2 regions of the Hominiventricola aquisgranensis genome follow, and region 1 is predicted to be linked to the other one. Evidence: predicted binding sites of a transcription regulator. Region 1 holds the regulator's gene; the other holds the start of a gene.
The links. The regulator HrcA, encoded in region 1, represses chaperone genes, less so after heat shock. The targets are predictions, from matches to a motif close to TGTTAGCACTCNNNNNNNNNGAGTGCTAACA.

Region 2: clpB (ATP-dependent chaperone ClpB) is a predicted target of HrcA. The motif match lies at 2,313-2,343, and genes of this name have one in related genera.

The regions. Positions count from the first base shown of each region.
Region 1 covers NZ_JBBMFC010000003.1:51,921-55,919, forward strand. The annotation lists gene WMO62_RS02195 (glycosyltransferase family 2 protein) at 1-779, shown strand, start outside; gene WMO62_RS02200 (tetratricopeptide repeat protein) at 776-1,627, shown strand; gene hrcA (heat-inducible transcriptional repressor HrcA) at 1,825-2,847, shown strand; gene grpE (nucleotide exchange factor GrpE) at 2,881-3,489, shown strand; gene dnaK (molecular chaperone DnaK) at 3,594-3,999, shown strand, end outside.
Region 2 covers NZ_JBBMFC010000016.1:21,842-25,840, reverse strand. The annotation lists gene WMO62_RS09940 (AAA family ATPase) at 1-398, shown strand, start outside; gene WMO62_RS09935 (HNH endonuclease signature motif containing protein) at 391-1,074, shown strand; gene WMO62_RS09930 (cysteine hydrolase family protein) at 1,096-1,617, shown strand; gene WMO62_RS09925 (ORF6N domain-containing protein) at 1,716-1,985, shown strand; gene clpB (ATP-dependent chaperone ClpB) at 2,438-3,999, shown strand, end outside.

The DNA.
Region 1 (3,999 bases):
CTGGTATCTGGGATCGGGTCGAAGTATATCATCTGGCAAAAGAAGAATTTGATCATGGCGGGACCAGAGACCGGGGAGTCCGCATGTCGACAGCAGATCTGGTGCTCTGCATGACACAGGATGCCATGCCGGCGGACGAGACATTAATAGAAGAGCTGGTGAAGCCTTTTGATGATTCGGAAGTCTGGGCAGCCTATGCAAGACAGCTTCCGAACGAGGATTGCAGAGAGGTGGAAAAATACACCAGAAGCTTTAACTATCCGGAGCAGAGCATGGTGAAGACAAAAGAAGATCTGGACAGACTTGGGATCAAGACATTTTTCTGCTCTAATGTGTGCGCAGCCTGGCGAAGGGAAAAATATCTGGAGCTTGGTGGCTTTGTGAAACACACGATCTTTAATGAGGATATGATCCTGGCTGGGACAATGATCAAACAAGGTGGAAAGATTGCGTATTGCGCGAAAGCAAAGGTGATTCATTCCCATAACTACTCTGCATTTCAACAATTTCACCGGAATTTTGATCTGGCAGTGTCTCAGACTATGTATCCGGAGGTGTTTGGAGGCATCCGTTCGGAGTCCGAAGGAATCAAACTGGTGAAAAAAAGTCTTTCATATTGTATAAAGATAGGGAAACCGTGGCTGATGATCCAGGTGGTGACCCAGAGTGCAGGAAAGCTGTTGGGATATAAAATGGGACAGCGATACAGAAGTCTGCCTATGTGGCTGATCTTAAGATGCACGATGAGTCCATCATTCTGGCGAGGGGGAAAAGCATGAACAAAGCAGTAAAATGTCTGGTTGTTGTGGGCTGTGCAGTGATGCTGTGCGGATGTGGCAACAGCGAAAACAGAATAGAACAGCAGCAATCCCTTCGCACACAGGGAATTGCGCAGGTGCAGAGTGGAGATTATGACAGTGCAGTTCAGTCTTTTGATCAGGCGCTGAAGCTTTCTGATATGCAGGTGGGTAGTCTGGAACTGGATATTGCGGCTTATAAAGCAGCAGCAGAGTACCATCAGGGAAATCTGGATCAGGCGATTGATACCTGCAGTGCGATTCTGGATGTGAAGAAATCTGCAGAGATTTATCTGACCCGTGGACTGCTCTATCGGGATGCTGAGAATCAGGAGGCAGCTAATGCAGATTTTACTGAGGCATTGAATCGGACTTCTAAAAAGGATCTGATCATGAAGGGACGCCTCTATTATTATATGAAGGATTACACCAATGCGAAGAGCTGCCTGGAGGAGGCGGTGAAAAATGGTGATCAGGAAGGCGTGTACTGGCAGGCAGAGCTTTACTGGGACAGCGGTAATCAGGATTATGCGGTGAGTCTGTATCAGAACTATTTAAGTGGCGAGTCTCCATCGCATCAGGATGCGTATGAACGTGTGGCATCCTATCAGATCTCTCAGGAAAATTACGATGATGCGCTGGCAACTCTGGAGCAGGGAATTGCCATGGGAGATCAGGGCAGTCTTCGTAGTCTTCTGTCCAGTGAGATAGCTGTCTATGAGCGAAAATCTGATTTTCCTACGGCAAAAGCAAAGATGGAAAGCTATCTGGAAAGTTATCCCGATGATGCAGATGCGGCCAGAGAGTATGAGTTTTTGAAAAGCAGATAAAATATTTTATATGGAATGGAACCGTCGGCTCAGAGATGAACCGGCGGTTTTTATGTACTTGAAATTGTTCACAAAAACTCCACAAAAAAATTTTAAATATGCTTGACAAAAGATATGGGTAGTGATATCTTAAGTTACAGGAAATGTTAGCACTCCAATTAAACGAGTGCTAACAAGCAGAGAAAGGAGTTGAGACCATGGAACTGGATGAGAGAAAGAAAAAAATCTTACATGCGATCATTCAGAACTACATGGAGACTGGAGAACCGGTAGGATCAAGAACCATATCGAAGTATTCGGATCTGAAGCTTTCCTCTGCTACTATCCGCAATGAGATGTCGGATCTGGAGGAGATGGGTTATATCATTCAACCCCATACTTCCGCAGGAAGGATTCCTTCTGATAAAGGATACCGGCTGTATGTGGATAACCTGATGCAGGAAAAGAATCAGGAAGTTGCAGATCTCAAGGAACTGATGTTCCAGCGGACAGACCGGCTGGAAAAGGTGCTGAAGCAGGTGGTCAAAGTACTGGCAAACAATACCAATTATGCGACCATGATCTCCACACCACAATATCATCAGAATAAACTGAAATTTATTCAGTTGTCCAAAGTAGATGATCATCAGATTCTGGCAGTGATCGTTGCAGAGGGAAATGTGATCAGAAACAAACTGATCCCCATCTGTGAAGAACTCAATGATGAGACGATCCTGAAGCTGAATATCCTGCTGAATACTATGTTGAATGGAAAAACTATCGAGGAGATCAATCTTCAGATGATTTCCAGTATGAAAGAGCAGGCGGGCATCCATAGTAATATCATCGGAGATGTGGTGGATGCAGTGGCCGAGGCAATCCATTCTGATGAAGGAATGGAGATCTACACCGGAGGAGCCACCAATATTTTCCGTTATCCGGAATTGAGCGAGAACGGAAAAGCAAGTGAGATCATTCAGACTCTGGAAGAAAAACAGAATCTGGTGGATCTGGTCAATGAGACACTCAGCAATGAGGAAAAAGGCATTCAGGTGTATATAGGAAGTGAATCACCAGTACAGAGCATGAAGAACTGCAGTGTGGTAACTGCCACATATGAACTGGGGAATGGACTTCAGGGAACGGTAGGTATCATCGGTCCCAAACGAATGGATTATGAGAACGTTATGGGAACGCTGAAGACTCTTATGGATCAGCTGGACGATGTTTTTCATAAATAGAAAGGCGGAACAACTGTGGAAGAAAGCAAGACAATGGAACAGGAACCGGTAACTCAGGAGGAAGAAATCGTGGTAGAGGATACCAAGGCAGAAGATGTTTCTGAGACGGCAGATCAGGAAGAAGCACAGGCAGAACCTGAGACAGCAGAAGAGGATGCCGGAACTGATAAAAAAGGTTTCTTCGGTAAGAAGAAGGAGAAAAAAGATAAAAAGGATGAGCAGATTGCAGAGCTGACTGACAAACTGAAGCGTCAGCTGGCAGAGTTCGAGAACTTCCGGAACCGTACTGACAAAGAGAAATCTCAGATGTATGCAGTCGGTGCAAAGGATGTGATCGAAAAGATCCTTCCGGTGATCGATAATTTCGAGAGAGGTTTGAAGAGTATTCCGGAAGATCAGAAAGGCGGTCCGGTGGCAAGCGGCATGGAGATGATCTACAAGCAGCTGATCACCGTACTTTCAGATCTGGGTGTAACCCCCATCGAAGCGGTGGGCCAGGAATTTGATCCGAATCTTCATAATGCAGTGATGCATGCAGAAGATGAGGGGCTGGGCGAGAACATTGTCGCAGAAGAATTCCAGAAAGGTTATAAATATAAAGATACCGTGCTTCGGCACAGTATGGTAAAAGTTGCAAACTAACGTGTAAGCAATGAACAGTGTGTGACGAAATGAAACGAAGTGGAAATGAGCTGACGCACTGTGTACTACAATATGGATTAGAACAATTTCAGGAGGAAAAAGAAATGAGCAAGATTATTGGTATTGACTTAGGAACAACGAACTCTTGTGTAGCAGTTATGGAAGGTGGAAAACCCACCGTTGTTGCAAATACAGAAGGAGCAAGAACCACACCGTCTATCGTGGCATTCACAAAGACCGGTGAGCGTCTGGTTGGTGAGCCGGCAAAACGTCAGGCAGTTACCAACGCTGAGAAGACCATTTCCTCTATTAAGAGACATATGGGAACTGATTACAAAGTAAACATTGACGGAAAGAACTATTCTCCGCAGGAGATCTCCGCAATGATCCTTCAGAAACTGAAAGCAGATGCTGAGAACTATCTGGGCGAGAAAGTAACTGAAGCAGTTATCACTGTACCGGCATACTTCAACGATGCACAGAGACAGGCAACCAAGGATGCTGGTAAGA
Region 2 (3,999 bases), on a different contig from region 1:
ATCTGCATATTGAATTGCAGAAAAAGATATTACCATTTTTAACAGAGTTCTTTCCAGGATTACAGTTTATTGTAACAACGCATTCACCATATATTCTGAATTCTATTTCAAATGCAAAAGCGTATGATCTGGAAAGACATATGGAGTTAGAAGATTTATCTGCATTTTCTTCGGACGATCTTGCAGAGGGGTATTTTGAAGCAGATGAATATTCTGACAAGCTGAAGAAGCGGCTTGGACGTTATGAATACCTTTGCTTTCAAAAAAATCCAACGAAAGATGAGATGGCAGAAAGAGCTGAAATTAGAATCGAATTAAAAAATATGTCATCAGAACTTTCAGGAACTGCAAAAGAAAAGTTTGAAGATATTGAACGGAGAAGAAAAGCAAATGATTAAGATTCAAAGAAGAATTACAGGGAAAACTCCGTTGGCAGTGGAAGATCTTCGAAAAGCCAGCTTATCTGAAAGTTCGTATAATACAGAAAATGTCAATCTGGCTTTGAAGGAAGTGTTTTATGGAAAATGTTATATTTGCGAAAATAAAGAGGCAACATCTTATCAGATAGAGCATTTGGTTCCACATCGTGGCGATAAACAACTGAAATATTCATGGGAAAATCTGTTTTGGGTTTGCGCACATTGCAATAATACAAAATTAGGGAAGTATGATCCAATATTGGACTGCACAAAAGATGCGGTGGAAAAATTAATAGCTTTCCGGAAGAAAGGATATTTTGGTTCAGAAGAAAAACTGGAGTTTACACCGGTAGCGGAAGAAACTGAAACCGTGAAAAATACAATTTCATTGTTACAAGATGTGTATTATGGAACAACTACACAGAAAAAAATGGAAGCCAGGATTATACGAAGAACTTTAAGAAAGGACTTATCGAAGTTTAAGGAGTATGTAAGAGAATATCAGGAAGCAGAGAGTGAAGATGAGAAGAAAGATATAGCTTGTCTTCTAAAGCGGGAGTTAGAAAATCAATCTGCATTTACTGCATTCAAACGATGGCTGATATGGGATAATGAAATGTATTCTGAGATAAGAGAATATATTCCTGAAAGCTAGAAATGGAGGAATAATGACACTATGAAACATATTTTGATTGTTGTAGACATGCAGAATGATTTTATTGATGGAGCACTGGGAACAAAAGAAGCAGTTGCCATTGTACCCAAGGTGGAGGATAAGATTCGGAATTTTGATGGCGAAGTTTTCTTCACAAGGGATACTCATGAGACCTGGTATCTGGAGACACAGGAAGGAAAGAATCTTCCGGTGCCTCATTGCATCCGTGGCACGGAAGGCTGGCAGATCCGGAAAGAATTGGATGCTTTGAGAAAGACAGAACCCATCGATAAGGAGACTTTTGGTTCTACGGATCTGGCTGCAGATCTGCTGGCTCTTCATGAAGACGAGGAGATCGGCAGTATTACGCTGGTAGGACTTTGCACAGATATCTGTGTGATCTCCAATGCATTGCTGCTCAAGGCAACACTTCCGGAAGTGCCCATCTATGTGGATGCAGCATACTGTGCAGGTGTGACGCCGGAGAGCCATGAAAATGCATTGAAAGCAATGGAAGCGTGCCAGATCAAGGTGATGAGGTAAAATATGACAGATGAAAGAATCAAGAATTTCAGTGAACTCAAACGGGTTTTAGAATGACGCTCTGAACTTTCAGCATCGCCTATTCTATAATAAAGCTTGTGTCTAAATATTTCAAATGTATACATATAGAAATAGTTGAAATCATACCATCGGACATTGAAAATCTGATTTATGTAGTAAGAAACAAACAAGTCATGGTGGATAGTGATCTGGCAATACTTTATCAAGTAGAAACAAAAGCTTTAAATCGTGCAGTAAAAAGAAATATAAAACGATTTCCAGAAGATTTTTGTTTTCAGCTTACAACAGAAGAAGCAGGTATTGTAAGAGATATTTTACAGAGATTGGAATTAGAAACAGAAGAATAGAAAAGTAAGTTATGCAGAAAGGCGTGAGTCATAAGAATATGGCTTGCGTCTTTTTATGTCTGGATAAGAAAGAAAGCAAACTGGCAGAAGAAGAGAAAAATTTGTGGTAAAAATGTGGCCAAATCAAGAAAATCGAGTGCGAAAGCAAGTGAAAAATCCCTGTAAGCTGTGATATACGCCATGCACAGCTCGGGAAAGAACTCCCTCACTGTCGGGCTGTCGCCCTATACATTTCCATGAAAAATCCCTCTTTATCAAGCAAGCTTGAAAGAGGGATTTTCACGTAAATGTGCATGACTCGTAGCTTTCACAAATATTTCACAAAATAATTAGCACTCACCTATTGACAGTGCTAACAACTGGTGATATAGTACACATAGAACAAAGAAATAGACATCAGTATGTCAGATTTATAATTTGGCATCAGCTATGCGAGGCGAGGAGGCGAGCATATGAACATTCAGAAATTTACACAGAAATCTGTGGAAGCAGTCAATAATCTGGAAAAGACTGCCATGGAATATGGCAATCAGGAGATTGAGCAGGAACATCTGATGTATTGTCTTCTGACTCAGGAGGAGAGCCTGATCTCCAGACTGATTTCCAAGATGGATATAGATTCTACGTTGTTTAAGGAACAGGTGGAGCAGGCACTGAATCGGAGAGTGAAAGTATCCGGTGGTCAGCCTTATGTGGGTCAGTACTTGAATAAAGCCTTGATTAGTGCAGAAGATGAAGCAAAGCGGATGGGTGATGAGTACGTGTCCGTGGAGCATCTGTTTCTGTCATTACTGGACAATCCGAGTCCTTCCATGAAGGATTTGTTCCGGGAAAACGGTATTACCAAAGATCGTTTTCTGAAGGCATTGTCCAGCGTCCGCGGCAATCAGCGTGTGACCAGCGACAATCCGGAAGCAACTTATGACACATTGAACAAATATGGTACAGAGCTGGTAGCGCGTGCCAGAGAGCAGAAGCTTGATCCAGTGATCGGACGTGATGCGGAGATCCGGAATGTGATCCGTATTCTGTCCCGTAAGACCAAGAATAACCCGGTGCTGATCGGTGAACCTGGTGTTGGTAAGACAGCCGTTGTAGAAGGCCTGGCACAGCGTATCGTCCGTGGTGATGTACCGGAAGGATTGAAGAATAAGAAGATTTTTTCACTGGATATGGGTGCTCTGGTGGCAGGAGCCAAATACAGAGGTGAATTTGAAGAGCGTCTGAAAGCAGTTCTGGAAGAGGTCAGAAAGAGCGAAGGACAGATTATTCTGTTTATTGATGAGCTGCATCTGATCGTGGGAGCAGGCAAGACCGATGGTGCCATGGATGCGGGTAATATGCTGAAACCTCTGCTTGCAAGAGGGGAACTGCATTGTATCGGTGCGACCACTCTTGATGAGTACCGTCAGTATATTGAGAAGGATGCGGCACTGGAACGTCGTTTCCAGCAGGTACTGGTGGATGAGCCGTCTGTGGAAGATACGATTTCTATCCTTCGTGGTCTGAAAGACCGTTACGAAGTATTCCATGGAGTGAAGATCACAGACTCAGCCCTGGTGGCAGCAGCAACCCTGTCCCATCGTTATATTTCCGAGCGTTTTCTGCCGGATAAAGCCATTGACCTGGTGGATGAGGCTTGCGCACTGATCAAGACCGAGCTGGATTCCATGCCGACGGAGCTGGATGAGCTTCGTAGAAAAGTTCTTCAGATGGAGATTGAGGAAGCCGCTCTGAAAAAAGAGACTGACAGACTCAGTCAGGACAGACTGCAGACGTTGCAGAAGGAACTGGCTGACTTAAGAGATGAATTTAATAATAAGAAAGCACAGTGGGATGATGAGAAGAAATCCGTGGAGAATCTGTCCAAGATCCGTGAAGAGATCGAGGATGTGAACCGTCAGATCCAGGCTGCCCAGCAGGGCTATGATCTGGAAAAGGCTGCACAGCTTCAGTATGGACGTCTGCCGCAGCTGCAGAAGCAGTTGGAGGAAGAGGAGGAGAAGGTTAAGAA